Regions from separate parts of the Thauera chlorobenzoica genome, predicted to be linked through region 2. Evidence: predicted binding sites of a transcription regulator. Region 2 holds the regulator's gene; each other region holds the start of a gene.
What was found. Region 2 encodes FNR, which switches genes on or off when oxygen is low (the NO sensors DNR and NnrR bind a similar motif). Its sites were predicted from a motif close to TTGANCTAGNTCAA; they were not measured.

Region 1 (9,668 bases), 1.8 Mb from region 2:
CACTCCTGATCGTGCCCGAAGTGTACTGGGACTGGTGCGGGCGCAAGGTCATGGTGATGGAGCGCATGCACGGCGTGCCGATCTCGCAGACCCCGGCGCTGCTCGCCCAGGGCACCGACATGAAGGCACTGTCGCGCGCCGGGGTCGAGATCTTCTTCACCCAGGTGTTCCGCGACGGCTTCTTCCACGCCGACATGCACCCGGGCAACATTTTCGTGCATCAGGACGGGCGCTACATCGCGCTCGACTTCGGGATCATGGGCACGCTCAACGAGGTGGACAAGAACTACCTCGCGCAGAACTTCCTCGCCTTCTTCCAGCGCGACTACCGCCGCGTCGCGCTCGCCCACATCGAGGCCGGCTGGGTGCCGGCGAAGACCCGCGTCGACGAGTTCGAGGCGGCGATCCGCACCGTGTGCGAGCCGATCTTCGACAAGCCACTGAAGGACATCTCCTTCGGCAAGACCCTGCTGCGCCTGTTCCAGACCGCGCGCCGCTTCGAGATGGAAGTGCAGCCGCAGCTCGTGCTGCTGCAAAAGACCCTGCTCAACATCGAGGGCCTGGGCCGCCAGCTCGACCCCGAGCTCGACCTGTGGAAGACGGCGAAGCCCTTCCTCGAGCGCTGGATGGACGAGCAGATGGGCTGGCGCGCGCTCGCCCGCGGCTTCAAGGAAGAAGCCCCGGCCTGGGCCGGCACCCTGCCGCAGTTGCCGCGCCTGGTGCATCAGGCCCTCAGCGACGCCCCCCGCCAGCAGGCCGCCCAGCAGCAACGCCTCGACCAGCTCGCCGCCGGCCAGCGTCAGCAGGGCTGGCTGCTCGCCCTCGTCGGCGTCGCCGCCGCCGCCGTGCTCGCCCTCGAGCTCCATCGCCTGCTCGGCTGAGCCGCGCCCGGGGCGGCTGAACGATTCCCGCCCGCCTCCATCCAACGGACTGAAGCTTCGGCCATCCCCAACCACACGTGCCATGGGAGGTGTGCGATGACGACAGCCCGAAACGACCCCGCCGAACTACGCTCTCCGCATTCAACCGTAGCGATCATCGGCGCCGCCTCGGCGCTCGGCGCTCCGCATGCCGGCCCTGCGAGCGCACCGGAAGCGCTACGCGAGGGTGCCGTGGCGCAGCGCCTGAACGCGATCGGGGTCGCCGCCGAATGGCTCGACCCCCTGCATCCGCTGCCGCCGCCCTCGCCAGCGCCCGACATGCACAGCCGGATCGAGGCCTGCGCCAGCTTTGCACGCTGCCTTGCCGACCGCCTCGCGGCCTTGCCCGCTGGCCGTTTCCCGCTCGTGCTCGGCGGCGACCATGCGATCGCCACCGGCACCTGGCGCGGGCTCGGGCGGCGATGCGGGCGCGCCCCCGGACTGATCTGGGTCGACGCCCACCTCGACAGCCACACCGAGCGCAGCACCCATTCGGGCAACATCCACGGCATGCCGCTGGCTGCCCTGCTCGGCACCGGCCACCCGTCCCTCACCGCGATCCCCGGACCGGCGCTCGACCCCGCGCGCACCTGCATCATCGGCGCGCGCGCCTGGGAGCCGGAAGAGCAGGCCTTGCTCGCGCGCCTGGGCGTGCGCGTGTTCGAGATGGCCGAGATCGATCGCCGCGGCCTCGCCGCGGTGTTCGCCGAGGCGATGGCGATCGCGCGCGCCGACCCCGAGGCCGGCTTCGGGCTCAGCCTCGATCTCGACGCGCTCGACCCACAGGCCTTCCCCGCGGTGACCTGCCCGGAGGCCGACGGCCTCGACCCGCGCGCCCTCGCCGAGGCGCTGATGCGCCTGCGCACCTGCCCCGACCTGGTCGGGCTGGAAATCGTCGAATACCGCCCCGACCTCGACCCCGAGCGGCACGGCGCACGGTGGATCGCGGAATTCGCCGTCGCCGCCCTCGGCCCTGACGGCACCAGCCTGCAGGCCAGGGAAAGGCGTTACGGCGCCGCCAACTACGCCCCGCTCCCGGCGGTATTCCAGCGCGGCGAGGGCGTCTGGCTGTGGGACGTCGATGGCCGGCGCTACCTCGACATGATGAGCGCCTACTCGGCGGTGAGCTTCGGCCACAGCCACCCGCGCCTGGTAGACGCGCTCGTCACCCAGGCGCAGCGCCTGGCGCTGACCTCGCGCGCTTTTTTCAGCGACCGCCTGCCGGTCTTCCTCGAGCGCCTGTGCACCACCTTCGGCTTCGAGCGCGCGCTGCCGGTCAATACCGGGCTGGAGGCGGTGGAGACCGCGCTCAAGGCCGCGCGCAAGTGGGGCCACGAGGTCAAGGGCATCGCCCCCGAGCGCGCCCGGATCATCGCCTGCGAGGGTAATTTCCACGGCCGCTCGATCGCGATCATCGGCCTGTCCTCCAACGCGCGCTACCGTGCCGGCTTCGGCCCCTTCCCCGCCGGGCTCGAGCGTGTGCCCTTCGGCGACGCCGACGCCCTCGAAGCCGCGATCACGCCCGAAACCGCGGCGTTCCTGGTCGAGCCGATCCAGGGCGAAGGCGGCATCATCGTCCCGCCCCCGGGCTACCTGTCGCGCTGCGCCGAGATCTGCCGCCGCCATCACGTGCTGCTGATCGCCGACGAAGTGCAGACCGGGCTCGGCCGCACCGGCCGCCTGCTCGCCTGCGAGCATGAAGGCGTGCGCCCGGACGGCCTGATCCTGGGCAAGGCGCTCGGCGGCGGCCTGCTGCCGGCCTCCGCCTTCCTCGCCGACCGCGCGGTGATGGACGTATTCCGCCCCGGCGACCACGGCTCCACCTTCGGCGGCAACCCGCTGGCTGCCGCGGTCGGCACCGAAGTGCTCGCCCTGCTTGCCGAAACGCGTCCCTGGGAGCACGCCGAGCGCCTCGGGGCGAAGCTGATCGCACAACTGCGCCAGGCGAAGCTTCCCGGCGTTCGCGAAATCCGTGGTCGCGGCCTGCTCGTCGGCGTCGCCCTCGACCCGGCATTCGCCGATGCCGGCGAAGTCGCCGAACGTCTGCTCACCGCCGGCATCGCCACCCGCGACACCAATGGCAACGTGGTCCGCCTCGCCCCCCCCCTGGTGATCGACGAGGACGTGCTTGACGCTGCCGCACAGACCATCATCACCGTGCTGCGCACCTATCCCGGCCCGCACACCAGCGTGCCGCACCCGCATCCGGCCTTCATCCAGTGAGCCCTGCCCGCCGCCGCGGACCGGCGCCCTGCCCGCCGCGGCGGCGGCACGCCCCGGGCCGCCTGCGTCTCGACACCCCCCGAAGGGCATTCTGTTGCTAAACTCGCGCGCACTTTTTCCGCTCGACACTCCTGCCCACCCCGCGCAGATGCACCACCACGAAGGGCTCCCACCATGCTGCTCTGGCTTGTCGTCGCCTATCTGATCGTCTCCATCGGCATCGGCCTGTATGCCGCCACCCGGGTGCACAACGCCCGCGACTACATCACCGCCGGGCGCAACCTGCCGATGGTGGTAGTGCTGGCGATGGTGTTCGCCACCTGGTTCGGGGCCGAGACCGTGCTCGGCATCTCCGCCACCTTCCTCGAAGAGGGCTTTCGCGGCCTGATCTCCGATCCGCTCGGCGCCTCGGTGTGCCTGGTGCTGTTCGGCCTCGTCTTCGCCCGCCCGCTGTACCGCATGAACCTGCTCACCCTGGGCGACTTCTTTCGCATGCGCTACAACCGCAGCACCGAGCTGGTGCTGTCGATCTGCATCGTGCTGTCCTACCTGGGCTGGGTCGCGGCGCAGGTCACCGCGCTCGGCCTGGTGTTCAACGTGCTGTCGGCCGACGTCGTATCGATGAACGAAGGCATGCTGATCGGCGCCGGCGTGGTGCTGGTCTATACCCTGTTCGGCGGCATGTGGTCGGTGGCAATGACCACCTTCGTCCAGATGATCGTGATCATCCTCGGCCTGCTCTGGGTGACCTGGATCGCCGGCGACATGGCCGGAGGCTTCGAGACGGTGATTTCCAGAGCTGCGGCCGAAGGCAAGTTCGACTTCCTGCCCACCCTCGACATCGTCGACCTGATCGCCTGGATCGCCGCCTTCGCCACCATGGCGCTGGGTTCGATCCCGCAGCAGGACGTCTTCCAGCGCGTCAATTCATCGAAGAACGAGACCGTCGCGGTGTGGGGCACGACGCTCGGCGGCGTGAGCTACTTCTTCTTCGCCGCAGTGCCGCTGTTCCTCGCCTACACCGCCAACATCATCGACCCCGCGATGGTCGAGCGCCTGATGGCACAGGACTCGCAGCTGATCCTGCCGACCCTGATCCTGCAATACATGCCGTTCTACGCCCAGGTGATCTTCTTCGGCGCCCTGCTGTCGGTGATCATGAGCACTGCCTCGGGCACCCTGCTGGCGCCCTCGGTGACCTTCTCCGAAAACGTCCTCCGCGGCTTCCTGCCGGGCATGAACGACCGCCAGTTCCTGTGGAGCACGCGTCTCACCGTGGTGCTGTTCACCGCGCTGGTCACCTGGTACGCCACCGCCACCGAATCGAGCATCCACGAGATGGTCGAGAACGCCTACCGCGTGACCCTGGCCGGCGCCTTCGTGCCCCTTGCCGCCGGCCTGTTCTGGCGGCGCGCGAACAACCTGGGGGCGGCGCTGGCGATCGTGCTCGGCCTGGCGACCTGGCTGCTGCTGGAGAATTTCGTCGCCGAAGGCGATGTCGAGCCCCAGCTCTACGGCCTCGCGGCGAGCGCCCTCGGGATGCTGATCGGCGGCTACCTCGGCGCCCGCCCCCACCACCGCCCGCACATCGGCGGCCACCACGCCGCCGCAGGCACCTATCACCAACCGCGCTGAGCGGCACTCCGCCCCTCTGGCAGGCGCCTTGCCGCAACCTGCCGAGCGGACAACCACGGCAGCGTTTGATGGCGATCAACGCGAGGCGGGCGGCGGTGGACTATGGTTGCAGGGTTCTTCTCCCCCGCTCCCGCACACCATGACCGTCCGCCCCCCGATCGAGCTCGTCTGCCCCGCCGGCAGCCTGCCGGCCCTCAAGACCGCCATCGACCACGGCGCCGATTGCGTCTATCTCGGCTTCAAGGACGCCACCAACGCGCGCAACTTCACCGGCTTGAATTTCGATCCGGCGCAGATGCGCGAAGGCATCGCCTACGCCCACGCCCGCAGCCGCAAGGTGCTGCTCGCGCTCAACACCTACCCGCAGGCCGGCAACTGGTCGAGCTGGACCGCCGCCATCGACCGCGCCGCGGAATTCGGCCTCGATGCGCTGATCCTCGCCGATCCCGGGCTGATGGCCTACGCCGCCAAGACCCACCCGGGTCTGCGCCTGCACCTGTCGGTGCAGGGCTCGGCCACCAGCTACGAGGCGATCAACTTCTACCACGAGCGCTTCGGCATCCAGCGCGCGGTGCTGCCGCGGGTGCTCTCGCTCGCCCAGGTCGAGAACGTCATCGCCAACTCGCCGGTGGAAATCGAAGTGTTCGGCTTCGGCGGCCTGTGCGTGATGGTCGAGGGCCGCTGCGCGCTGTCGGCCTATGCCACCGGCGAATCGCCCAACTGCAACGGCGCCTGCTCGCCGGGCAAGCACGTGCGCTGGGAAGACACCCCGCAGGGGATGGAAACCCGCCTCAACGGCATCCTCATCGACCGCTTCGCCGAGGGCGAGCGTGCCGGCTACCCGACGCTGTGCAAGGGCCGCTTCGAAGTCAACGACGAGACCTATTACGCGCTCGAGGAGCCGACCAGCCTCAACACCCTGGAGCTGCTCCCCGAACTGGCCCGCATCGGCATCCGCGCGATCAAGATCGAGGGCCGCCAGCGCAGCCCGGCCTACGTCACCCAGGTCACCAAGGTCTGGCGCGCCGCGCTCGACAAGCTGCGGGCGGGGCCCGAATCGTTCACCGTGCTGCCGGCGTGGATGGCCGAGCTCAACAAGGTCTCGGAAGGCCAGGCCCACACCCTGGGCGCCTATTACCGCCCCTGGAAGTGAGCCCGCGCCGCGCCCTGCCGTACAACCCCGATTCAACGAGACTCCAACGATGAAACTCGCCCTCGGCCCCCTGCTCTACTACTGGCCGCGCCAGAGCGTGCTCGATTTCTACGCCGGCCTCGCCGACAGCCCGGTCGACAGCGTCTATCTGGGCGAAACCGTATGCTCGCGCCGCCATGAGCTGCGCCTCGACGACTGGTTCGAAGTCGGCCACATGCTCGCCGCCGCGGGCAAGGAAGTGGTACTCAGCACCCAGGGCCTGATCGAATCCGAATCCGACCTCAAGGCGCTGCGCCGCATCGTGCGCCAGACCGACTTCCGCGTCGAAGCCAACGACATGGGCGCGGTACGCCTGCTCGCCGAAGCCGGGGTGAAGGACTGGGTCGCCGGCCCGACCCTGAACATCTTCAACCCGCACACCCTGCAGCTGCTGATCGACACCGGCGCCACGCGCTGGGCGGTGGCCCCCGAGCTGTCCGGCGCCACCCTCGCCGAGCTGCGCGCCGGCCTCGCCGCGCCGATCGAGACCGAAGTCTATGCCTACGGCCGCCTGCCGCTGGCGCACTCGGCGCGCTGCTTCACCGCCCGTCACTTCAACCTGCAGAAGGACACCTGCGAGTTCCGCTGCCTGTCGATCATGGACGGCATCACCTTGCGCACCCGCGAAGGCGAACCCTTCCTGACCCTGAACGGGGTGCAGACGCAGTCGGCGCGGGTGCACAACCTGCTCGGTGACCTGCCTGCGGTACGCGCGCACAGCGAAGTGCTGCGCATCAGCCCGCAGGGTGCCGACACCGCCCGGGTGGTCGCGCTCTTTCGCGCCGCGCTCGACGGCGACACGACCCCGGCCGAGGCCCTCGCCGCCAGCCGCGCGTGGATGGTCGCCGAGCCCTGCAACGGTTTCTGGCACGGCCGCGCCGGCGTCGAACAGTACGTGGCGGCCTAAGCGCCGCCGCCCCGGCCCAGATCCCCGATCGACTCATCCCCGCTTCAAGCCCATCCCGCCGGAGAATGACGATGCCCGCGCTCCCCGCCCTGCCCCGCCCGTCGATGCTGTCCGCACTGCTGCCCGGCAGCCTGCGCCAGCGCATCGGCGCGCGCCTGAACGACTTCCGTGTGCCGAGCTTCACCGTGCCGGCGCCGATCGCCCGGATCGTCGCCCGCCTGCCGCAGCAACCGCCCACCCACGCCCTGACCCTGGCGCTGAATCTCGCCCTCGGCCGCATCCTGCCGCGCGACGCGCTCGAGCCGCTGACCGGCCGCCATCTGCAGATACGCGTGCTCGACGCCGGCCTGCGGCTCGATTTCACCCTCGCCGCCAGCGGTTTTTGCCGTGCCGCCGCAACCGCCAGGCCCGATCTGGTGATCTCCGCCACAACCCGCGACTTCCTCGCCCTGGCGTTGCGCGAAGAAGACCCCGACACCCTGTTCTTCAGTCGCCGCCTGCGCATGGAGGGCGACACCGAGCTCGGCCTGCTGGTCAAGAACACGCTCGACGCGGTGGACTGGGACGCCCTCAAGACCAAACTGGTCGGCCGCCGCAGCGGCTGAGCGCACCACGCGGGCGGCTGCGCGCCGCGCTTCCGGGCAGAGTACACACGCATGCTCCGGCCGGAAGCACGCGCTCACACCCCGCGGCGCCTGCGGTAAGCTTGCTGCCCCCTTACCGGGCGCCGTCCGCGCGCCGCACGCCAGCCACCTCATGCCCCTCGTACCACCCCCCCCACCCTCCGCCCCTGCCGCCCCGGTGTCGGAGTTCGACCTCATCCGGCGCCATTTCGACCGCGCCGCGCACCACACCGACCTCGCCGTCGGCGACGATGCGGCGCTCTTCCGCGCCCGCCCCGGCATGCAGCTCGCCGTGTCCACCGACATGCTGGTCGCCGGCACCCACTTCCTGCCCGACACCGACCCCGAAGACCTGGGCTGGAAGACCCTTGCCGTCAATCTCTCCGATCTCGCCGCGATGGGCGCCGAGCCGCGCTGGGCCCTGCTCGCCGCCGCCCTGCCGGCGGCCGACGAGGCCTGGATCGCCGCCTTCGCACGCGGCCTGTTCGCCTGCGCCGAAGCCTTTGCGGTCGACCTGGCCGGCGGCGACACCACCCGCGGCCCGCTGACGTTGTCTGTCACCATCATCGGCGAGGTGCCGCAGGGACAGGCGATCACCCGTGCCGGCGCCCGCGCTGGAGACGATCTGTGGATCTCCGGCCAGCCCGGCCGCGCGGCGCTCGGGCTGGCAGCGCTGCGTGGTGAAGTCGAGCTGAACCCGGCGGCACGCGCCGACTGCATCGCCGCCTTGCAGCGCCCGCAGCCGCGCGTGGCGCTCGGCCTCGCCCTGCGCGGGCTGGCGAGCGCGATGCTCGACGTCTCCGACGGCCTGCTCGGTGACCTCGGCCACCTCCTCGAACGTTCCGCCAGCGGTGCCGTGATCGACGTCGCCGCCCTGCCGCTGGCCGCACTGCGCCGCACCGGCGCCGGCGACGAGCACTGCCGCCGCAGCCTGCTGTCCGGCGGCGACGACTACGAGCTGCTGTTTACCGCCCCTGCCACCGCCCGCCCCCGGATCGAAGAGCTCGGCCGCCGCCTCGCCCTGCCACTGCATCGCATCGGCACCCTGACCGCGGCCTCGGGCGAACTGTGGCTGCGCGAAGCGGACGGCACCCTGGCGGCGACGACGCGCACCGGCTACGATCATTTCGGCTGAACCGCGTCACCCGGAACGCAACCGGGCACGGGCCGCGGCGGTTCGCCACCGACCACCGGCTTCGCCCCGTGCGCGGTGCGCTGACCCGGTTCCGCCGATGCCGTTTTGGTGATGCCGTTCTTCGGCCCGCCCTTGTCCAACTCGACCACACCGCCCCTCGACCCGCCATGCGCCCGACTCCCCGCCTGCTGATGAGCCACCCCGCCCACTTCATCTCCCTCGGTTTCGGCGCCGGGCTGTCCCCCTGGGCGCCGGGCACGGCAGGCACGCTGCTGGCGTGGGCACTCTACCCGCTGATCCGCGCGCCGCTCTCCGAGTTCGTCTTCCTCGCCCTCCTCACCGGCCTGTTCGTCGCCGGCACCCTCGCCGCCGAGCGCACCGGGCGCGCGCTCGGCGTACCCGACCATGGCGGCATCGTCTGGGACGAGATGGTCGCGACCTGGCTGGTGCTGCTGTTTACGCCGCAGGGCCTGCTCTGGCAGGCCATTGCGGTGGCGCTGTTCCGCTTTTTCGACATCGTCAAGCCGCCACCGGTGCGCTGGGCCGACCGCGCCTTCAAGGGCGGCTTCGGCGTGATGCTCGACGATCTTTTCGCCGCCGGCTACACCCTGCTGGTGCTGGCGATCCTCGTTGCCCTCATCGGCGCCTGAACCCCGCCCGGCCCCATCGCCGCACGGAAACCGCAATGGAGCACTGCCCGCGATGACCGACCCCGAACTCGATGCCCTCGCCCGCCGCCTGGGTGACACGCTTGCCGCGCGCGGCTGGCGCCTCGCCACCGCCGAATCCTGCACCGGGGGCGGGATCGCCGCCGCGGTGACCGCGATCGGCGGCAGCTCCGCGTGGTTCGAGCGCGGCTTCGTGACCTACTCGAACGAAGCCAAAACCGACATGCTCGGGGTATCGCCGCAGACCCTCGCCGCACACGGCGCGGTCAGCGAGGCGACCGTGCGCGAAATGGCCGAAGGCGCGCTCGGGCGCAGCCGGGCCGAGATCAGCATCGCCGTGTCGGGCATCGCCGGCCCCAGCGGCG
Region 2 (9,668 bases):
GGAATCGAAACCGGCATTCTCCACTGCCGCGCGCAGCGCCTCGATCGACACTCTGGCCGGATCGTAGCGCACCGTTGCCGAGGCGTTTTCCAGCGAAACCTGCGCATCGTCCACCCCGGCCAGCGCCTTCAGCACACCGGTCACGTTGTTCACGCAGCCACCGCAGCTCATGCCTTCGACCTTGATCGTCACTTCGCTCATTGTTTTGCTCCTTGGTTGAAAATACCGTTCCCCTGCCCCCGTCCGTTCAGCGCCCGGCCCGCCAGCGCCGCAGCAGCAGGGAGTTGCTGACCACCGATACCGAACTCATCGCCATCGCCGCACCGGCGATCACCGGGTTGAGCAGGCCGGCCGCCGCCAACGGAATGCCCAGGGCGTTATAGACGAAGGCGAAGAACAGGTTCTGGCGGATCTTGGACAGCGTGGCACGCGACAGGTCGATGGCATCGGCCACGCCGTGCAGGCTGTTGCGCACCAGGGTGATGTCGGCGGCTTCGACCGCGACGTCGGCACCGACCCCGATCGCGAACGAGACATCGGCCGCGGCCAGCGCCGGCGCATCGTTGATGCCGTCGCCGGCCATCCCGACCCGCAGCGGCGCCCGGCCCGAGCCGGCGCCGTCCGCCGCGTGGCCTGAGCGGAGCCCATCCCCGGCGCCCTCTCCGGTTTCGTTCCCCATTCCCGCGTCCAGCACCTGACCGCTGCGCAGCGCATCCACCACCGCCGCCTTGTCCCCCGGCAGCACGCCGGCACGCCACTCGGCGATGCCGGTCTGGTGGGCGATCGCCGCGGCAGTGGCCGGATGATCCCCGGTCAGCATTACCACCCGCACCCCCTTCGCCTGCAGGCGCGCCACCGCCGCGGCGGAGTCCACGCGCACGCGGTCGGCCACGCCGAGCAGGCCGACGAAGACCCCATCGACCGCGACCGCGACCAGGGTCCGGCCGCCGGCGGCCAGTGCCTCGCAGGCACCGTCAGGCAGGGCCACCCCGCGCCCGGCGAGAAAGCGCGGCGCCCCCAGCAGCACGGCACGGGATGCACCATCCACCCCGACCCGGCCTTCGACCCCCATGCCGCCCACCGCCCGCACCGCCTCCGCCGCGGGCAGGGCCGCGCCTTCGGCCTTCGCCGCCGCCACCACCGCGGCGGCAATCGGGTGGGCGCTGCCCTGCTCCAGCGCCGCCGCCACCCCCAGCAGGCGCGCGCGCGTCCACCCCGCGACCGGGTCCACGTCGCTGAGCGCGGGCTGGCCTTCGGTCAGGGTGCCGGTCTTGTCCACCGCGAGCACGGCGATGCGCTCGGCCAGTTCCAGCGCCTCGGCGTTCTTCACCAGCATCCCGGCGCGCGCGCCCTGGCCGGTGCCGACCATGATCGCGGTCGGGGTAGCGAGGCCGAGCGCGCACGGGCAGGCGATCACCAGCACCGCGACGGCATTGATCAGGGCCTGCTGAAAGTCGCCACCGGCGGCATACCAGGCGGCGAAGGTCAGCAGCGCGATCCCCACCACCACCGGCACGAACACCGCCGAGATGCGGTCGGCGAGGCGCTGCACCGGCGCCTTCGAGCCCTGGGCCTGCTCGACCAGGCGGATGATGCCGGCGAGCAGGGTGTGCGCGCCGACCCCGGTGGCGCGGCAGCGCAGCAGGCCGTTGCCGTTGATCGTGGCGGCGAACACGGTGTCGCCGGCGCGCTTGTCGATCGGCAGGCTCTCGCCGGTGAGCATCGCTTCGCTCACCGCCGACTCACCGCGCTCGACGATGCCGTCGACCGGCACCGCGTCGCCCGGGCGCAGCACGAAGGCGTCGCCCGGGCGCAGGGACTCGACCGGAACCTCGACCACTTCGCCGTCGCGCTCGATGCGCGCCATCTTCGGCTGCAGCCGCAGCAGGGCGTCGAGCGCCGCGGTGGTGCGCGCCTTGGCACGCGCCTCGAGCAGCTTGCCGAGCAGCACGAGGGTAATGATCATCGCCGAGGCCTCGAAATAGACGTGCAGATCGTGGCGACCGGCAAGGGTCACGAACACGCTGTAGGCGTAGGCCGCACTGGTGCCGAGCACGACCAGCACATCCATGTTCGCCCCCCCGCCCTTCACCGCCGCCCACGCGCCACGGTAGAAGCGCGCCCCGATCCAGAACTGCACCGGCGTGGCGAGCAGCAGCTGCAGTCCGCGCGGGACGAAGTCGTGGTGGATCTCGCCCCCCGGCCACAAACCGAACATCGCCGGCATCTGCGCCGCCAGGGGCAGGGTGAGTAGTGCGGCGATCCAGAAATGCCTGAACTCGACGCGCCACACGGCGTGCTGGCGGGCGCGCTCGGCCTCGCGCTCGAGCCGGCGGGCGTCGCTCGCGCCGAAGCCGGCACGCTCGACCGCGGCGATCGCCTGCTCCAGGCTCAGGGCGCCAGGGGCGAAGCGCAGGATGGCGCGTTCGGTGGCGAGGTTGACCGCGGCCTGAACCCCGGGCAGGCGGTTGAGCACCTTTTCCAGCCGGCTCGAGCAGGCGGCACAGGTCATCCCGGTGATGGCCAGTTCCAGGGAATCAGCGGCCGGCACCGGCGTGGCGTGCGGCGGCAGGTTCAGCGTGGCGTGCGACATGGCGGCCCCTCTTGCGCGGATGATCGATGACGCGCAGTGTAAACCCCGTACCGAAGTACGGAGTCAACATCCATGGACCAGAATGTCGCACCGACGTTCACCATCGGCACCCTGGCCAGGGCCGCCGGGGTCGGCGTCGAGACCATCCGCTACTATCAGCGCCGCGGCCTGCTCGCCGAGCCGGCCCCCGCGCGCGGCGCCTACCGTGCCTACGGCACGGCCGAACTCGCCCGCCTGCGGGCGATCCGCCGCGCCCAGCAGCTCGGTTTCTCGCTCGAGGAAATCGACGGCCTGCTGGCGCTCAACGCCGACACCGACCGTGAGCGCGCCCGCGCCGCCGCCCAGGCCAAGATCGGGCTGATCGAAGCCCGCATCCGCCAGCTGCAGGAGATGCGCGACGCGCTCGCCGAACTGGTGCAGTGCTGCCGCCACAGCGACGCCGCTACCCCCTGCCCGATCCTGCGCGCACTGTCAGGGGACCATGTGTCAGCCGCTGCGGCAGGCTCACAGGCAGACAATACCGCGCCACAGAGCGCCACCGAGGGTGGGCGCGTGGTACAGGCCGAACAGGCCGAAGCCGAGCACGAGCAGGCCGGAAGCCAGGCGCACCTTGCTGCTGCGGGTGAACGCGCGGAACTTCAGGAACAGCATCCCCGCCAGCAGCAGGTTGGGCAGCGTGCCCAGGCCGAACGCCAGCATCAGCCCGGCACCGCGCGCGCCTGAGCCGCTCACCAGGGCGGTGGCGAGGATCGAGTAGGTGAGCCCGCAGGGGATGAAGCCCCACAGCAGCCCAAGGGGCAAGGCCTGCCGCACCGAACGCGCCGGCAGGAAGCGGCGGGTGGCGGGCTTGATCTGCCGCCACACGACATGGCCGGCGCGCTCGAGCGGAGCCAGCGGGCGGGTGAAGCCGGTGAGGTAGAGGCCGAGCGCGACCAGCATCAGGTTCGCCAGCACGTACAGCGTCATCTGTACCGGCAGCATACCGTCGTAGACCATGCCGACCGACCCGAGCGCGCCGACCAGCCCGCCCAGCACCGTATAGGTGGCGATGCGGCCGAGGTTGTAGGCCAGATGCAGCGACCATTGCGGCTTGCTGCCCGGCGAGCGCAGCTGCAGGGTGAGGGCGCCGACGATGCCGCCGCACATCGACACGCAATGCGTGCCGCCGAGCAGGCCGATCAGAAAGACAGCGAAATAGCCGGTATCGGGCATGGCACACGGGGCATGGGGCAGGCGTCTCAGGGATGGCTGAAGCGGCATTTTACGCCGCAGTGCAGCATCCTGCCCGCCCGATTTCGCTTCGCTGAAGCGGCGGAATCAACGCCCCGCAACCGCTGCTTCCGCCCCGCATGACCGGCCCGTGTCGGCCGCCTGCCGCCCCGGCAGTCGATGCGAAGGGCGGGGTCAGATCACCCGCGAGTAGCGTGCGCGCTCGCGGTCGGCGCGCAGGTAGCGGTCGAACACCATCGCGATGCCACGCACCAGCAGGCGACCGGCCGGCTGTACGGTGATCCAGTCGCCCTCGATCTTCACCAGCCCGGCCTTTTCCATTTCCTTCAGGTCGGCGAGCTCTTCGGCGAAGTAATCGCGGAAATCGACCAGATGGGCGATCTCGATCGACTGCATCGACAGCTCGAAGTGGCACATCAGCGCCTGGATGATCGAACGCCGCAGCAGATCGTCGGCAGTCAGCTCGATGCCGCGCAGCACCGGCAGCTCGTCGCGGTCGAGGGCGTCGTAATACTCGTCCAGGGTCTTGACGTTCTGCGCATAAACCGGGCCGATCTTGCCGATCGCCGACACCCCGAAGGCGAGCAGATCGCACTCGGCCTGCGTCGAATAGCCCTGGAAGTTGCGGTGCAGGCGGCCCTGGCGCTGGGCCACGGTGAGTTCGTCATCGGGCTTGGCGAAGTGGTCCATGCCGATGTAGACGTAGCCCGCTTCGGTGAGGCGGCGGATGCCCAGCTGCAGCAGCTGCAGCTTGGTGTCGGCGCTGGGCATGTCGCTGGAATGGATGCGGCGCTGCGGCTTGAACAGCCCGGGCAGGTGGGCGTAGCTGTAGAGCGAAATGCGATCGGGCGAGATCTGCAGCACCTGCTCGAGGCTGCGGTTGAAACTGATCACGTTCTGCTTGGGCAGGCCGTAGATCAGGTCCATGCTGACCGACTTGAACCCGGTCTGGCGCGCGGCATCGATGACGAGCTGGGTTTCCTCGAAACTTTGCACACGGTTGACCGCCCGCTGCACATCCTCGGCGAAATCCTGCACGCCGACACTCATGCGGTTGAAGCCGAGCTCGGCGAGCAGCTTGACGGTATCGAAATCGACCTTGCGCGGATCGACTTCGATCGAGTATTCGCCGTTGGGCACCAGGGTGAAATGCTCGCGCACCGAAGCCATCAGCTCGCGCATCTCGTCGTGCGAGAGGAAGGTCGGGGTGCCTCCACCCAGGTGAAGCTGCGTCACCTGCCGGCTGCCCTCAAGGCAGGCAGCCTGCATTTCGATTTCTTTAGCCAGGTATTTCAGATACTTGGCAGAACGACCGTGATCCTTGGTGATGATCTTGTTGCAGGCGCAGTAGTAGCAGATCGTGTTGCAGAACGGGATGTGGAAGTATAATGAAAGCGGTCTGCTTACCCCGCCGATGGCCCGTTTTGCCAGCCAGGCCTTCAGTGCGTCGGCGTTGAAGGCCTCGACGAAGCGGTCCGCTGTCGGGTAAGAGGTATACCGCGGCCCGTTGATATCGAATCTACGGATCAGTTGCGGATCGAAGAGGAGTTCGTTCTGGCTTTTCATGATCTAGCTGCTGCTGTGTGTGACGAACAATGGCAGAACGCCTGATTTTTTTGGTTGACGTGGGTCAACGGGTGTGGAATGCCGGGCGCCCGGGGTCTCCATCGGGGTCATTTGTCGGGGAGGCCGGATTATCGTGCAGATGAGGGCGACAGTGCCAATTACCGTAAGCGGACTCAAGTCTGCCTGTTCGCAGTGCAATCTGGTGGAGCTGTGCCTGCCTTTCGGGCTGTCCAACAGCGAGCTGAACCGCCTCGACGAGCTCGTCGGTGCGCGACGCAAGATCAAGCGCCAGCACAACCTTTACCACGCGGGTGACCCGTTCGAGGCGATCTACGCCATCCGTGCCGGCTCGTTCAAGACCGATGTGCTGCTCGAAGACGGCCGCGAGCAGGTCACCGGCTTCCAGATGACCGGCGAGATCCTCGGCCTGGACGGGATCAGCACCGAGGTCCATTCCTGCAATTCGGTCGCGCTCGAAGACAGCGAAGTCTGCGTGATCCCTTACGACAAGCTCGAGCAGATGTCGCACGAGGTCGAAGGGCTGCAGCTGCAGTTCCACAAGGTGATGAGCCGCGAGATCGTGCGCGATCACGGGGTGATGATGCTGCTCGGCTCAATGCGGGCCGAGGAGCGCCTGGCGGCCTTCCTGCTGAACATGTCGCAGCGGTTCACCGCGCGCGGCTTCTCCGCCCAGGAGTTCAACCTGCGCATGACGCGGGAAGAGATCGGCTCCTACCTCGGTCTGAAACTGGAAACGGTGTCGCGCGCGTTCTCGCGTTTCCAGGACGAAGGCCTGATCGCCGTGCAGCAAAAGCACGTCCGCCTGCTCGAGCCGGCACGGCTGAAGAGCCTCATCCAGCACCAGCCAGGCGCGCGCTGAGCGCTGCCGGCGGGGAGGTTTTCCCGCCGCCCGGACTCAGGCGAAGAACCCCGCCATGTTCTTGGTGATGGCGATCGACACGATCCAGGCATACACCAGCAGCGCACCGACGAAGGCGGTGGTCCGCACCGCCGGCGTTCTGCCGCGCTTGAGCGCCACGGTGCCCAGGAGGATGTAGGCGATCAGCCCGAAGACTTTCGCCGTGACCCAGTCGGCCGCAAACGGGTATTGCCCGATCATGATCGCGAGGCTGATCGCACTGAGCAGCAACAGGCTGTCGACAACGTGGGGCAGCACCCGGGTCAATGGCCGCTGAAGCAGCGGGCTGCCGGTAAACATCCACAGCCCGCGGAGCAGAAAGCCCGTTGCGCTGAGTACGACGCAGGTCACATGAAGATGCTTGATTGTGTAGTACATCCGTCCCCTTTCAACGAAAGAAACCCGAGCTCCGGTGCGAGTCCGCGCCCCGGCCTCGATTAAAATTGCGCCTCGATACGGAGAGCCCGCCGATGCCCCCCCATGCCCCGCTCGACATACCCGCCCTGCTCAGACGCATCCCGCTGTTCAGCGAACTGTCCGACACCGACATCGAGCGCGTTTCGCGCTACACCCGCGAACGCCACGTCTCGCGCGGCGAAGTGCTGTTTCAGCGCGGAGACCAGCCGCACGGCTTCTACTTCGTGGTGTCGGGCCAGGTCAAGCTGGCCTTCTCGTCGTCCCAAGGGACCGAGAAGGTCGTCGAAATCATCGGCCCGATGCAAAGTTTCGGCGAGGCGGTGATGTTCATGAACCACCCCTACCCGGTGTTTTCCGAAGCCCTTGCCGATACCGTGCTGGTGCATGTCAGCCAGGCGGTGGTCAGCGAGATGATCGAACAGGATGCGACCTTTGCCAGCAAGCTCCTTGCCGGCCTGTCGATCCGGCTCCACGGCCTGATCCAGGACGTCGAAACCTATTCGCTGCGCTCGAGCATGCAGCGCGTGATCGGCTATCTGCTCCAGGTCGCCGACAGTGACGAACCCTGCGAAATTTCGCTGCCGACGAGCAAGCAGGTGATTGCGTCCCGCCTCAACCTCACCCCTGAAACCCTGTCGCGTATCTTTCACGACCTCAGCGAAGTCGGCCTGATCAGTGTGCAGGGCAAGCGCATCACCTTGCACGACCCTGCCCGCCTGGCGCGTTACAACGCCTGAGCGCGAAACCTCACCCACCGGCCGGCGCTGCGCCCGGCTTCTTGCCGCGCGCGCGTGCAGGAGCGACGGCGACTCCCCCGCTTCCACGCTGCGCCCGCTGCAGTACCCTTCATCGCTCATCGCGGCGCCCCCTCCACCCGGTGAGGCGATCAACCCAGAAGGTAGGGGACGAGCGGCTCGGCCACCGTGAGGGCGGGCCAGCCAAGCTCGTGTTCGGCAGCGACGGCGAACGCCGCCGCCGCTTCGGCCTCGCCATGCACGATGAAAGTCCTGCGCGGCGCCGCCTCAAAATGGCGCAACCAGTTCAGCAGCGCAGGCTGGTCGGCGTGCGCCGACAGACCGCCGATGGTGTGGATGCGCGCCTGCACCGTGATGCGCTCGCCGAACAGGCTGACCTGGCGTGCGCCATCGACCAGACGCCGCCCCAAGGTGCCCGCCGCCTGGAAGCCGGTGATGACAATCGCGCATTCGCGGCGGCCGAGGTTGTAGCGCAGATGGTGCCTGATGCGCCCGGCGTCGCACATCCCGCTGGCCGAGATGATCACCAGCCCGCCACCGACGCTGTTGAGTGCCATCGACTCCTCGACGTCCTGGACGAAACGCAGCCGGAAGCGGTCCGTGTTGCGCTGTGTCCAGGCGTACAACTCGCGAGTCTCGTCGTCCCACAGGTCGGCATGACGAACCGTCAACTGGGTCGCCGCGGCGGCCATCGGCGAGTCGACCACGACATCGAGCCGCTCGATGCGCCCCGAGCGCACGAGTTCGGCAAGCACGAACAGCATTTCCTGGGTGCGGCCGACGGCAAAGGCCGGGATGATGACATTGCCGCCAGCCTGCTGCAGGGTATGGCGCAAAATGGCGGCGAGTTCGACGCATGTAGCATCGAAGGAGCGGTGGGCGCGATTTCCGTAGGTGGACTCGATGCACAGGTAGTCGGCGCGGCGAATCGGGGTCGGGTCGTGGAGCACCGGACGCATCGGCTGGCCGAGGTCGCCGGACACGACCAGGCTGCGGGTATGCCCCCCGACGTCGATCTCGATCTCGATCACGGCGGAGCCCAGGATATGCCCGGCATCGCGAAAACGGCAGCGCACCCCTGGCCCCGGCTCGTACGGCGTATCGTAGGAAACCGCACGCAAGCGCCCCAGGCTGCTCCGCGCCTGCTCCACGGTATACAGTGGGGTCGGCTCCACCCTGCGTCGGGCCTTGCGCGCACGGGCGTTGCGCAAGGCCCATTCGGCCTCTTTTTCCTGGATGTGGGCCGAGTCCATCAGCATGACGCCGAGCAGATCGACAGTGGCCGCGGTAGCGTAGATGCAGCGCTTGTAGCCGAGCGCCACCAGCCGGGGTACCAGCCCGCTGTGATCGAGGTGGGCGTGGGTGAGGAGGACGAAATCGATCCCTCGCAGGTCGAAATCGAGGGCTTGCCGATTCTTGCGATCGGCCTCGCGCCCGCCCTGGAACAGACCGCAATCGACGAGGAAGCTCCCGCCCTCATGGTCTACCCGCAGGCAGGAACCGGTGACCTCGCCGGCTGCCCCATAAAAAGTGAGTTTCATGTCCGCACCTCTGTTGGAAGGGACTGTGCGGCAGTCGATCGTATGCGTGTTTGATCCTCGTCAATCATTGCAAACCGCTGCCCGTCGCTATAATCGAAGCACCAACAACCCAATGGGACGCCTCGCCATGTTCAAGCATATCCTCGTACCGACGGATGGATCCGCCCTCTCCGAAGCCACGGCCGCTCGCGCCGTATCCTTCGCCAAGGAGGCGGGAGCGAGAATCACCTTCTTTTACGCGCAGCCCGACTTTCCGATGCCGATCTACGGCGAAGGTGCCCTGATCGATCCCACCACTCCGGAGCAGTTCGCCAAGTCGGCCGCCGCCGAAGCGGAGGGCATCCTCTCGAAGGCAAAACAGGCGGCCGATGCCGCAGGCGTCTCGGCCGACACCGACACCCTGGTCAATGAAGTCCCTTACGAGGCCATCATCGACGCCGCGGACCGCCACGGCTGCGACCTGATCTTCATGGCCTCGCACGGGCGCCGCGGCATCGCCGGCCTGCTGCTCGGCAGCGAAACGCAGAAAGTGCTCACCCACAGCAAGACCCCGGTTCTGGTCTGCCGCTGACCAGCCGGCACCCACAGCGCAGGGCGGAATGGCTCCGGCACGGGGCGATTCCGCCCTGTTTTCGATGCCGGCGGGC
Region 3 (9,668 bases), 1.2 Mb from region 2:
AAGGCGACGACGAAGGGGAACTTCGCGACCACTTCGGCGACCTGCGGCGTATCCCAGAACGAGACGACCGGGTTGGTGCGGTAGAAGAACCAGACGTCGGGTTGGGTCGGCTCGGGGAAATTCTCGAAACCGTGACGCTGCTGCATCCAGGCGAGGTGGGTGGGGCCGAGCGCCGCGCTCCAGGCCGAGTTCGCCACCAGCGGCACCAGGGTGCGGTTGGCGTTGCGGATCTGCGGGCGGGAGACCCAGTTTTCCTTGTCGGTGGGGTTGAACGGGTAGTCCATGAAGCCGTCGGGGCCGGGCTTGGCGCTGCTCTGGCGGTCGCTCGCCGGGCGGTTCAGGCGCACCGTGGTGCCGATCGTGCCGCCGGGGACGTCGAGGGCGCCGACCAGGCAGGCCATCAGGGTGCGCGCCCAGCAGCAGTCGTAGCCGCCCCAGCCGTTGTTGACGGTTTTGCCCAGGGTGATCGCCACCGGGCGGAAGGGCAGGGTGCGGCCTTCGATCTCGATGGTGGCACCGATCTGGGCGTGGTCGAGGTATTCGTTGGCGACGCGGCGGATGGTGTCGGCGGGGACGTCGCAGACCTTCGCCGCCCACTCCGGGGTGAAGGTGCGCTCGTGCTCGGCGAGCTTGCCGAAGGCAGTGAGGACGCGCACCTGAGTGTGGTCGACGGTTTCATTGTCGGGCAGGACTTCGAGGCCGGATGCGGTGAACTCGCCGTCCAGCGCGGGATCGATGTCCGGTGTGTCGAAGGGGACCGCGGCGGCGCGCTTCAGGTCCCACACCAGCGGCTTGCGCGTGTCCGGGTCGCGCAGGTACAGCCCGTTGGGCGCGACCAGGTAGGGCGAAGCGGTCATGTGCTTGAGGAAGTCGATGTCCAGGCGTGTGCGCGCGTTCTCGAACAGCATCACGTGGATCATCGCGTGCATGAACGCGGCGTCGGTCTTGGGCTTGATCGGCACCCACTCGGCCGAGCAGGCGCCGGTGATCGACAGGTGGGGCTCGACCTGGACGCGCTTGATGCCCTGCTCGACGCGTGCCGCGGCGTGGCGCCAGACGCCGCACACGCCGCCGGAGGCCTCGACGTTCATGCCGAAGGAGACGATGTATTTTGTGCGCGGGGTGTCCGGGCAGACGATGAAGGCGCGGTGCCAGAGCTCACCGTAGAGGTGTTCGGAGTGATAGCACTTGACCCCCTGGCCGCTGCCGAAGCTCAGGTCGACCGGCCCCCAGGCGGCGAGGAAGGCGGGGAAGGTGCCCATGTACTGAGTGGGGGTGCCGCCGCCGCCAAAGCTCGCCGCCACGCGCGGGTAGCCGGACGTGTCGAGCAGCCCGTTCGCGCGCACCGTGTTGAGCTTGGCGGCGATCATGTCGAGCGCCTCGTCCCACGAGATCGGCACGAAGCCGGGGTCTTCGTCGCGCCCCTTCTTCGGGTTGGTGCGCTTCATCGGCGTCAGCACGCGGTTCGGGTTGTAGGTCTTCTGCACCAGGCCGAAAGCCTTGACGCAGACCCGGCCGTCGGCCGGGTGCACGCCTTCGGCGTCGAAGTTCGGTTCGATCGCGGTCGCGACCCCGTTCTCGACCTTGACCTTGAGCAGATCGGGGCCGGCCACGCACTGGTAACAGTAGGTGGCGACCTTGCTATCGCCCGTTGGGCAACTGGTGGTCGTCATGGTGAGTCTCCTTCGAAGCTGGTATGGCGACGGAGCAATTGGAGCGGGCGAGCGGTTCGGAAGCGTGTCCGGCAGGCGATCTGCACTAATTGCTTATGGGGCCATAATAGGAGCTATGACTGACCGGTCGGTTGACGAATGTCAAAGGTTGGAGGTGACGTTGACGTAACCGCCGGTTTTCCCGTGCGCAAAGCCGCCGATGCCGCTAAATGCCGCGTCCTGCCGGGGGTTTTCCGATACACTTTGCCGATGGTGGCCCGCTCGGCGTCCGGCCGGGTCATTGCTACGGGTTCCGCGCATGGTCGATCATGGTGTGTGCGGATTTGCTGCTGTCCATTCTGTCAGGAGTGTTTTCATGTTCGTCGAAAGGATCATGACCCGGGATGTCTTGCATGTCGCCCCGGACGCTACTTTTGCGCAGGTCTCCGAGATCATGCGCTTGAAGAAAGTGCGTCATTTGCCCGTGGTGGAAGCCGATGGCCGCCTGGTCGGCATCATTTCGCATCGGGACGTGCAGCGTGCGCAGCCGTCGACGATCACCACGCTCGACGTCGGCGAGGTGAAATACCTGCTGTCCAAGGTGAGCGCTGCAGACATCATGCACAAGAAGGTGATCACTTGCGCGCCCTCGACCCTGATCGAGGAAGCGGCGCGGCTGATGCGCCCGAACAAGCTCGGCTGCCTGCCGGTGGTGGAAAACGACCGCCTGGTGGGCATCGTCACCAGCGTCGATCTGCTCGACTTCTTCCTCGACATCACCGGCTGCTGGGTCGAGGGCTCGACCCGGATCACGGTGAGTCTGCCGGATCAGACCGGACAGCTGGCCGCCTTGCTGGCGACGGTCAGCGCGCACGGCGGTTACATCGTGTCGGTCGTGTCGCCGCGCACGCCGCAGAGCGAAGGCAAGCGCATCGCGATGATCCGCTTCGATGCCGACGATGCCGAGCGTGTGATCACGGGCTTGCGCGAAGCCGGCTACGAACTCAGCGTGGATATCACCGCGAGTGCTAAATAAGCAGGGCAGGGGAAGCTGCGCGGGCATCCCCGCGCGCGGATGCTGTCTGTGCGGGGAGGTCGGGGCTGAAGTGCCGGCCGGGAAACCCGCCTGAAGGCTCGGCCGGAAGGGGTTGAGCGGAAGGGTTGGCCGTCAGGGGCGCAAACGAACAGAGGGCGAGCCATCATGGCTCGCCCTCTGTTCGTCTACCCGGGGCGTGCGGCGACGGCTGCCGCCCCCGGGGGAAGGACTGCTTACTCCTGCGGCAGCGGGGGGTCGGCGTCCTCGCTCCAGCCTTTTGGGGGTGCCTGGAAGCGTCCCAGCCAGCCTTCGAGCAGGGTCACATGCTCACGCTCGGTCTCGCACAGTTCACGCGCGATCTTGCGCACGTCCTCCCGCCCGGCCTGGTCGGCAAGGCGCTCGTAGAACGCCACGCCCTTGCGCTCGGCTTCGAGCGCCATCGCGATCGCGTGGTAGGGATGCATCATGTAGTGCAGGCCATCCGCGCTCGCCGACGGGGCTTCGGGGCTTTCCGGGGTCTGCCAGGCATATTCCCAGGGCGCGATGTGCGGAAGAGTGTGGCCGTCGCTGAGACCATTGACGTTATCCACATGCAGCTTCTCGATCTCGGCGAGTTTGCGGAACAGCGCGGCGACTTCCGGATTGTTGTGGGTTTCCATCTGGTCGGCGAGCATTTCGTAGCGTTCGACCGCTTCGTTCTCCATCGCCAGGGCGTGGGCGAGGAGCTGCTCCACCGATTGGATGCTGTTGTCCTGCGGCTCGGTAGTGCTCATAGCACGAACTCCTTCTCGAGATCTGCAACGGAGTCGACGCTGGCCTTCAGCGCCGGCTGGAAGGGCTGACGGTTGCCACGATACAGCACGCCGATGTTGAAGCCGTCGTCGGTCATCAGGCGGCGGGCGGCGCGCGCCGGATCGTCGGTCGGATCGACCGCGGCCGGGTGCACGGCGTCCTTCCAGTCGCGCTGCTCGGGACGGAAGGTGACGCAGGGGCTGAGCAGCTGGACGAAGGAGAAGCCCGGGTGGCGGATCGCCTCGGTGATCAGCTGGGCGGTGCCGTTGGGGTCGCCGGAGAAGCCGCGGGCGATGAAGTTGGCGCCGGCGGCGAGCGCGATCACCAGCGGGTGGAAGGGGTTGATGCCGGTGCCCTGGGGGGTGAGCTTGCTCTTTTCCCAGTCCGGGGCGGTGGTCGGCGAGGCCTGGCCCTTGGTCATGCCGTAGACCTCGTTGTCCATGACGATGTAGGTCATGTCGACGTTGCGCCGGCAGGCGTGCATGAAGTGGTTGCCGCCGATCGAGAAGCCGTCGCCGTCACCGCCGGAGGCGATCACGGTGAGTTCGGGGCGGGAGACCTTGATCCCGGTGGCGATCGGCAGCGCGCGCCCGTGCACGCCGTGGAAGCCGAACACGTTGGTGTAGGCGGGCAGGCGCGAGGAGCAGCCGATGCCGGAGACGAGGGCGACGTTTTCGGGCGGGATCGACAGCTCGGCCAGGGCCTTGGTGAGCGCGCCGAGCACCGAGTAGTCGCCGCAGCCGGGGCACCAGACGGGCTTGACCTCGGACTTGTAGTCGCGCGCGGCGTAGCTCGGGCAAGTGGATGTAGCGTCCATGATCAGCTCCAGTCGGCCAGTTGGCGGAAGATTTCGTCGGGTCGGATCGGCAGCGGGCCGGGGCGGTGGAAGGCCCGCACGCTGCCGGGAAGGTCGTAGTGGGCGCGCAGGTAGCGGTGGAACTGGGCGCCATGGCTCTGTTCGACGACGAGCACGCGCGAGACGCCCTCAAGGGCGGCGGCGAGCTGCTCGGGGCGCACCGGCGAGAGCAGGCGGATCGACACCATGCGGCCCTGCTTGCCGGCGGCGCGCCAGCGCTCGAGCGCTTCCTGCACCGGTCCGGTGGTCGAGCCCCAGGTGATGACGGCGATGTCGCCCTCGCCCTCGCCGTCGATGTCGGCCCAGTACTTGCCGTAGTCGTGGGCGGTGAGCTTGCGCAGGCGCTTGTCGAGCTGGGTGCTGTGGTCCGAGGCCTGGCTCGAGGGGGTGCCGACTTCGGTGTGCTCGAGGCCGTCGGCGGTGTACTGGTAGCCCTTCATGCCGGGCACGGCCATCGGCGAGACGCCCGATGTGGTGTTGCGGTAGCGGCGGTAGCGCTCGTCGCCCAGCTCGCCTTCGGGGCGCAGGCGGTTGGCGCGCAGTCCGGGGTCGGCCGGCGGGGCGATGGTGGCGCGGCTCTGGCCCAGGGACTGGTCCGAGAGCACGACCGCGGCGGTCTGCAGGGTGTCGGCCAGATGCACCGCCCACTGCGTGGAGAAGGCACAGTCGGCGAGCGAGTTGGGCGCGACCACCAGGTGCGGGGCATCGCCGTGCAGGCCGTAGAGGGCGATGTTGAGGTCGCTCTGCTCGGACTTCACCGGGATGCCGGTGGACGGGCCGCCGCGCATCACGTTGACGATCGTGATCGGGGTCTCGGAGGCGACCGCGAGACCGATCGATTCGGTCATCAGCGCCAGGCCGGGGCCGGAGGTGGCGGTGAGCGAGGTGGTGCCGCCGTAGGAGGCGCCGATGATCTGGTTGACCGAGGCGAGCTCGTCTTCGGCCTGCACCAGCGCACCGCCGAGCTTGGCGAGGTTGGGGGCGAGCCATTCGAGCACTTCAGTGCCCGGGGTGATCGGGTAGGCGGCGACAAAGCGCACCCCGCCGCGCACCGCGCCCAGACCGGCGGCTTCGTTGCCGGTGATGCTCCACAGGCGCTGGCGCTCGCCGCCGGTGGCTGCGGCCAGGCGCTTGCTCGGCGGCAGCGAGGCGGCAAAGGCCGCGCCGGCACGCACCGAGGCTTCGCTGGCGGCGAGCGCGGCGGGGCCTTTCTTCGCCAGCGAGTCCTTGACCACCTTGAGCACCGCCTCTTCGGGCAGGCCGATCAGGGCCGCGACCGCGCCCAGCGCGATCATGTTCGGGCGCCCGCCGTCGATCTCCTTGGCAATCTTCTTGAACGGAATGTCGGCCCGGCGCGTACCCTTGGCGAGGATCTGCTCAGGGAACTCGCCCCCGTCCGGATCGCCCAGCACCAAGCCGTCGGCGGTCATCGGCACTTCGGCCGAGAAGCGGCCAACGTTCTGCCAGTCGATCGCCACCAGCAGGTCGTAGTGGTCGTCGTGCGACTGCACCGGCGCGGTGGACAGGCGCAGCATCGCCGCCGCCTCGCCGCCCCGGATCTGCGCTCCCGACGAGCGCGTCATGTAAGCGTACCAGCCGGCGTGGCCGGCGGCATCGAGCAGCATGCTGCCTGCCGTCATCACCCCGGCTCCGCCGCTGCCGGCGAAGGTTATCGAAACCGATCGGGCTGTCATCCTCATTCTCCAAGTTCAACTGCAGGCCGCTGAGGCCGGTTCGGGATCACCTTGTGTGCGCCCATGCGTATCAAATATGGATACGCACATGCGCGGCGAGTGCGGTGTGGCTGCATCCTTGCCGTCGGGGTGACCGATGTTTCCGAGGGGTTGCCGGGGCCGAGGCTCCCGAGGCGATGCTGCAGCCCTCTGGACGCTTCAAAGTTTACGTTGACGCAAACGTCAATCCGTTGACTTAGGTCAACTGGACGTCCGGGGGCCTCGTTTAAGGTTCGTCCATCACGACATGCAGTCTTCAGCTTCAAGAGGCGATGTGTCAGAATAATGTGACGTTAACGTCAACGTCATGGCGGCGAAGAGTTCAGTCAGTTCATGGAGGAGTGAGATGAGCAGCAATCCGCATCGTTGGATGATGACCTCGCCCGGCGCGCCGATGGTTCGCGCCGAGTTCGAGATCGGCGAGCTTTCTGCTGACCAGGTCGTCGTGGCCGTGGCGGGCTGTGGAGTCTGCCATACCGATCTCGGTTACTACTACGACGGCGTGCGCACCAATCATGCGCTGCCTCTGGCGCTGGGTCACGAGATCAGTGGGCGGGTGGTGCAGGCCGGTGCCAATGCGGCGCAGTGGCTCGGACGTGCCGTGATCGTGCCGGCCGTGATGCCCTGCGGTACCTGTGAGCTGTGCGTGTCCGGCCATGGCACGATTTGCCGTGACCAGGTGATGCCCGGTAACGACATCCAGGGTGGTTTCGCCTCCCATGTGGTGGTGCCGGCGCGTGGTCTGTGCGCGGTCGATGAGGCGCGACTCGCCGCCGCCGGTCTGCAGCTGGCCGACGTCTCGGTGGTTGCCGATGCGGTCACGACGCCTTATCAGGCGGTGCTGCAGGCCGGTGTCGAGCCGGGTGATGTGGCGGTGGTGATCGGTGTCGGCGGTGTCGGCGGCTACGCCGTGCAGATCGCCAGCGCCTTCGGCGCCAGCGTGGTGGCGATCGACGTCGATCCTGCTAAGCTGGAGATGATGTCCAGGCACGGCGCGGCGCTCACGCTCAATGCGCGTGAAATTTCCGGGCGCGATCTGAAGAAGGCGATCGAGGCGCATGCCAAGGCCAATGGCCTGCGACTGACGCGCTGGAAGATCTTCGAGTGTTCGGGTACCGGCGCAGGGCAGACCAGCGCCTATGGCCTGCTCACCCATGGCGCGACGTTGGCGGTGGTCGGCTTCACGATGGACAAGGTCGAGGTTCGCCTTTCCAACCTGATGGCCTTCCATGCCCGCGCGCTGGGCAACTGGGGCTGTCTGCCCGAGTACTACCCGGCAGCACTCGATCTTGTGCTCGACAAGAAGATCGATCTCGCCAGCTTCATCGAGCGTCACCCGCTCGACCAGATCGCTGAGGTGTTCGCCGCCGCACACGCCCACAAGCTCACCCGGCGCGCCATCCTCACGCCCTGAGCGCATCCTTTTTAAGCACGCAACGAAAAAAGACACAGGAGTTCGATGACATGAATCCGACTACGCAAAAACTGGTCGAGCAGAACGCGCCGACGAAATTGGTCGACCACAACCTGGTGCCCGAAACCGTTTGTCCGGGCGTGCTCTACGAGAAGCGTCCGGCGCGCAACCTGAAGGGCGAAGTGGTGCCGGGGCTGTACAACGTCTGGATCTCGCTCGACAACCCGAAGCAGTACAACTCCTACACCACCGACATGGTGAAGGGGCTGATCCTCGCCTTCCGTGCCGCTTCCTGCGCGCGCGACGTCGCCACGGTGGTGTTCACCGCGGTCGGCGACAAGGCCTTCTGCACCGGCGGCAACACCAAGGAATACGCCGAGTACTACGCCGGCAACCCGCAGGAATACCGCCAGTACATGCGCCTGTTCAACGACATGGTGTCGGCGATCCTCGGTTGCGACAAGCCGGTGATCTGCCGTGTCAACGGCATGCGCATCGGTGGCGGTCAGGAGATCGGCATGGCGGCCGACTTCACCGTGGCCCAGGATCTGGCCAACTTCGGCCAGGCCGGTCCGAAGCACGGTTCGGCGGCGATCGGCGGTGCGACCGACTTCCTGCCGATAATGATCGGCTGCGAGCAGGCGATGGTGTCGGGCACGCTGTGCGAGCCGTTCTCGGCGCACAAGGCCAACCGCCTCGGCATCTGCATGCAGATCGTGCCGGCGCTCAAGGTCGACGGCAAGTTCGTCGCCAACCCGCTGGTGATCACCGACCGCTACCTCGACGAGTTCGGCCGCATCATCCACGGCGAATTCAAGACCGGCGACGAGCTGGCGGCGGGCAAGGAGCTGATGAAGCGCGGCGAGATCGATCTGTCGCTGCTCGACGAAGCGGTCGAGAAGCTGTGCGCGAAGCTGATCTCCACCTTCCCCGAGTGCCTGACCAAGAGCTTCGAGGAGCTGCGCAAGCCCAAGCTCGACGCCTGGAACCGCAACAAGGAAAACAGCCGCGCCTGGCTCGCGCTGAACATGATGAACGAAGCGCGCACCGGCTTCCGTGCGTTCAACGAAGGCAACAAGGAAACCGGCCGCGAGATCGAATTCACCGATCTGCGCCAGGCGCTGGCCAAGGGCATGCCCTGGACTCCTGAGCTGATCGAAAGCCTGATGCCGGGTGCCAAGTGATGAGCGAGGCTAGCTCCCCGCTGAAGGTCTGGCTGGAGCGCGACGGCAGCCTGCTGCGTCTGCGCCTGGCCCGGCCCAAGGCCAACATCGTCGATGCCGCGATGATCGCCGCGCTGCGCCAGGCGCTGGGCGAGCACCTCCAGGCCCCGGCGCTGCGTGCGGTGCTGCTCGATGCCGAAGGTCCGCATTTCAGCTTCGGCGCCAGCGTCGATGAGCACATGCCGGACCAGTGTGCGCAGATGCTCAAGAGCCTGCATGGGCTGGTGCGCGAGATGCTCGACAGCCCGGTGCCGATCCTGGTCGCGCTGCGCGGCCAGTGCCTGGGCGGCGGACTGGAAGTGGCGGCGGCGGGCAACCTGCTGTTCGCCGCGCCGGACGCCAAGTTCGGTCAGCCCGAGATCCGTCTCGGGGTGTTCGCGCCCGCTGCGTCCTGCCTGCTGCCGCCGCGCGTGGGCCAGGCCTGCGCCGAAGACCTGTTGTGGTCGGGGCGCAGCATCGACGGTGCCGAAGGGCACCGGATCGGCCTCATCGACGTCCTCGCCGAGGATCCGGAGGCCGCGGCGCTGCAGTGGTTCGACGAACACATTGCGCGTCTGAGCGCGAGCTCGCTGCGTTTCGCGGTCCGTGCCGCACGCTGCGACATCGTGCCGGGCATCAAGCAAAAACTCGATACCGTGGAGGCCCTCTATCTTGAGGAACTGATGGCCAGCCACGATGCGGTGGAAGGGCTGAAAGCCTTTCTTGAGAAGCGTTCTGCAAACTGGGAGAACCGTTGACCATGAGTACGGCAGACATCATCGCGCGCTGTGAAGCGCTTTACGAGGACCTTGATTTCACTGCCGCCAGGCAATGGAAGGAGGCCGATCCCTCTCGCAAGGTTATCGCCTACATGCCGGTATATGTGCCGCGCGAGATCATTCATGCGGCTGGCATGTTGCCCCTGGGCATCATGGGCGGTGGCGATGGGCTGGAGGTGATCCACGGCGACGCCTTCTACCAGA

Region 1: a site for FNR is predicted at 4,844-4,857, ahead of ubiU (ubiquinone anaerobic biosynthesis protein UbiU). Genes of this name have one in related genera too.
Region 3: a site for FNR is predicted at 6,261-6,274, ahead of Tchl_RS10750 (2-oxoacid:acceptor oxidoreductase subunit alpha). Genes of this name have one in related genera too.

Annotation. Positions count from the first base shown of each region.
Region 1 is NZ_CP018839.1:1,649,676-1,659,343, reverse strand. It holds gene ubiB (ubiquinone biosynthesis regulatory protein kinase UbiB) at 1-881, shown strand, start outside; gene rocD (ornithine--oxo-acid transaminase) at 978-3,143, shown strand; gene Tchl_RS07680 (sodium:solute symporter family protein) at 3,318-4,778, shown strand; gene ubiU (ubiquinone anaerobic biosynthesis protein UbiU) at 4,918-5,931, shown strand; gene Tchl_RS07670 (U32 family peptidase) at 5,981-6,877, shown strand; gene ubiT (ubiquinone anaerobic biosynthesis accessory factor UbiT) at 6,949-7,482, shown strand; gene thiL (thiamine-phosphate kinase) at 7,634-8,635, shown strand; gene Tchl_RS07655 (phosphatidylglycerophosphatase A family protein) at 8,803-9,285, shown strand; gene Tchl_RS07650 (CinA family protein) at 9,338-9,668, shown strand, end outside.
Region 2 is NZ_CP018839.1:3,465,797-3,475,464, forward strand. It holds gene Tchl_RS16165 (heavy-metal-associated domain-containing protein) at 1-201, opposite strand, end outside; gene Tchl_RS16170 (heavy metal translocating P-type ATPase) at 248-2,593, opposite strand; partial or broken gene Tchl_RS16175 (MerR family transcriptional regulator) at 2,666-2,995, shown strand; gene Tchl_RS16180 (sulfite exporter TauE/SafE family protein) at 3,098-3,805, opposite strand; gene hemN (oxygen-independent coproporphyrinogen III oxidase) at 3,998-5,389, opposite strand; gene fnr (fumarate/nitrate reduction transcriptional regulator Fnr) at 5,529-6,269, shown strand; gene Tchl_RS16195 (SirB2 family protein) at 6,306-6,686, opposite strand; gene Tchl_RS16200 (Crp/Fnr family transcriptional regulator) at 6,779-7,462, shown strand; gene Tchl_RS16205 (MBL fold metallo-hydrolase RNA specificity domain-containing protein) at 7,612-9,021, opposite strand; gene Tchl_RS16210 (universal stress protein) at 9,149-9,592, shown strand; gene Tchl_RS16215 (hypothetical protein) at 9,668-9,668, opposite strand, start outside.
Region 3 is NZ_CP018839.1:2,312,284-2,321,951, forward strand. It holds gene Tchl_RS10730 (molybdopterin-dependent oxidoreductase) at 1-1,673, opposite strand, end outside; gene Tchl_RS10735 (CBS and ACT domain-containing protein) at 2,029-2,688, shown strand; gene Tchl_RS10740 (ferritin-like domain-containing protein) at 2,922-3,461, opposite strand; gene Tchl_RS10745 (2-oxoacid:ferredoxin oxidoreductase subunit beta) at 3,458-4,297, opposite strand; gene Tchl_RS10750 (2-oxoacid:acceptor oxidoreductase subunit alpha) at 4,300-6,036, opposite strand; gene had (6-hydroxycyclohex-1-ene-1-carbonyl-CoA dehydrogenase) at 6,416-7,483, shown strand; gene oah (6-oxocyclohex-1-ene-1-carbonyl-CoA hydratase) at 7,534-8,667, shown strand; gene Tchl_RS10765 (cyclohexa-1,5-dienecarbonyl-CoA hydratase) at 8,667-9,443, shown strand; gene bcrC (benzoyl-CoA reductase subunit C) at 9,446-9,668, shown strand, end outside.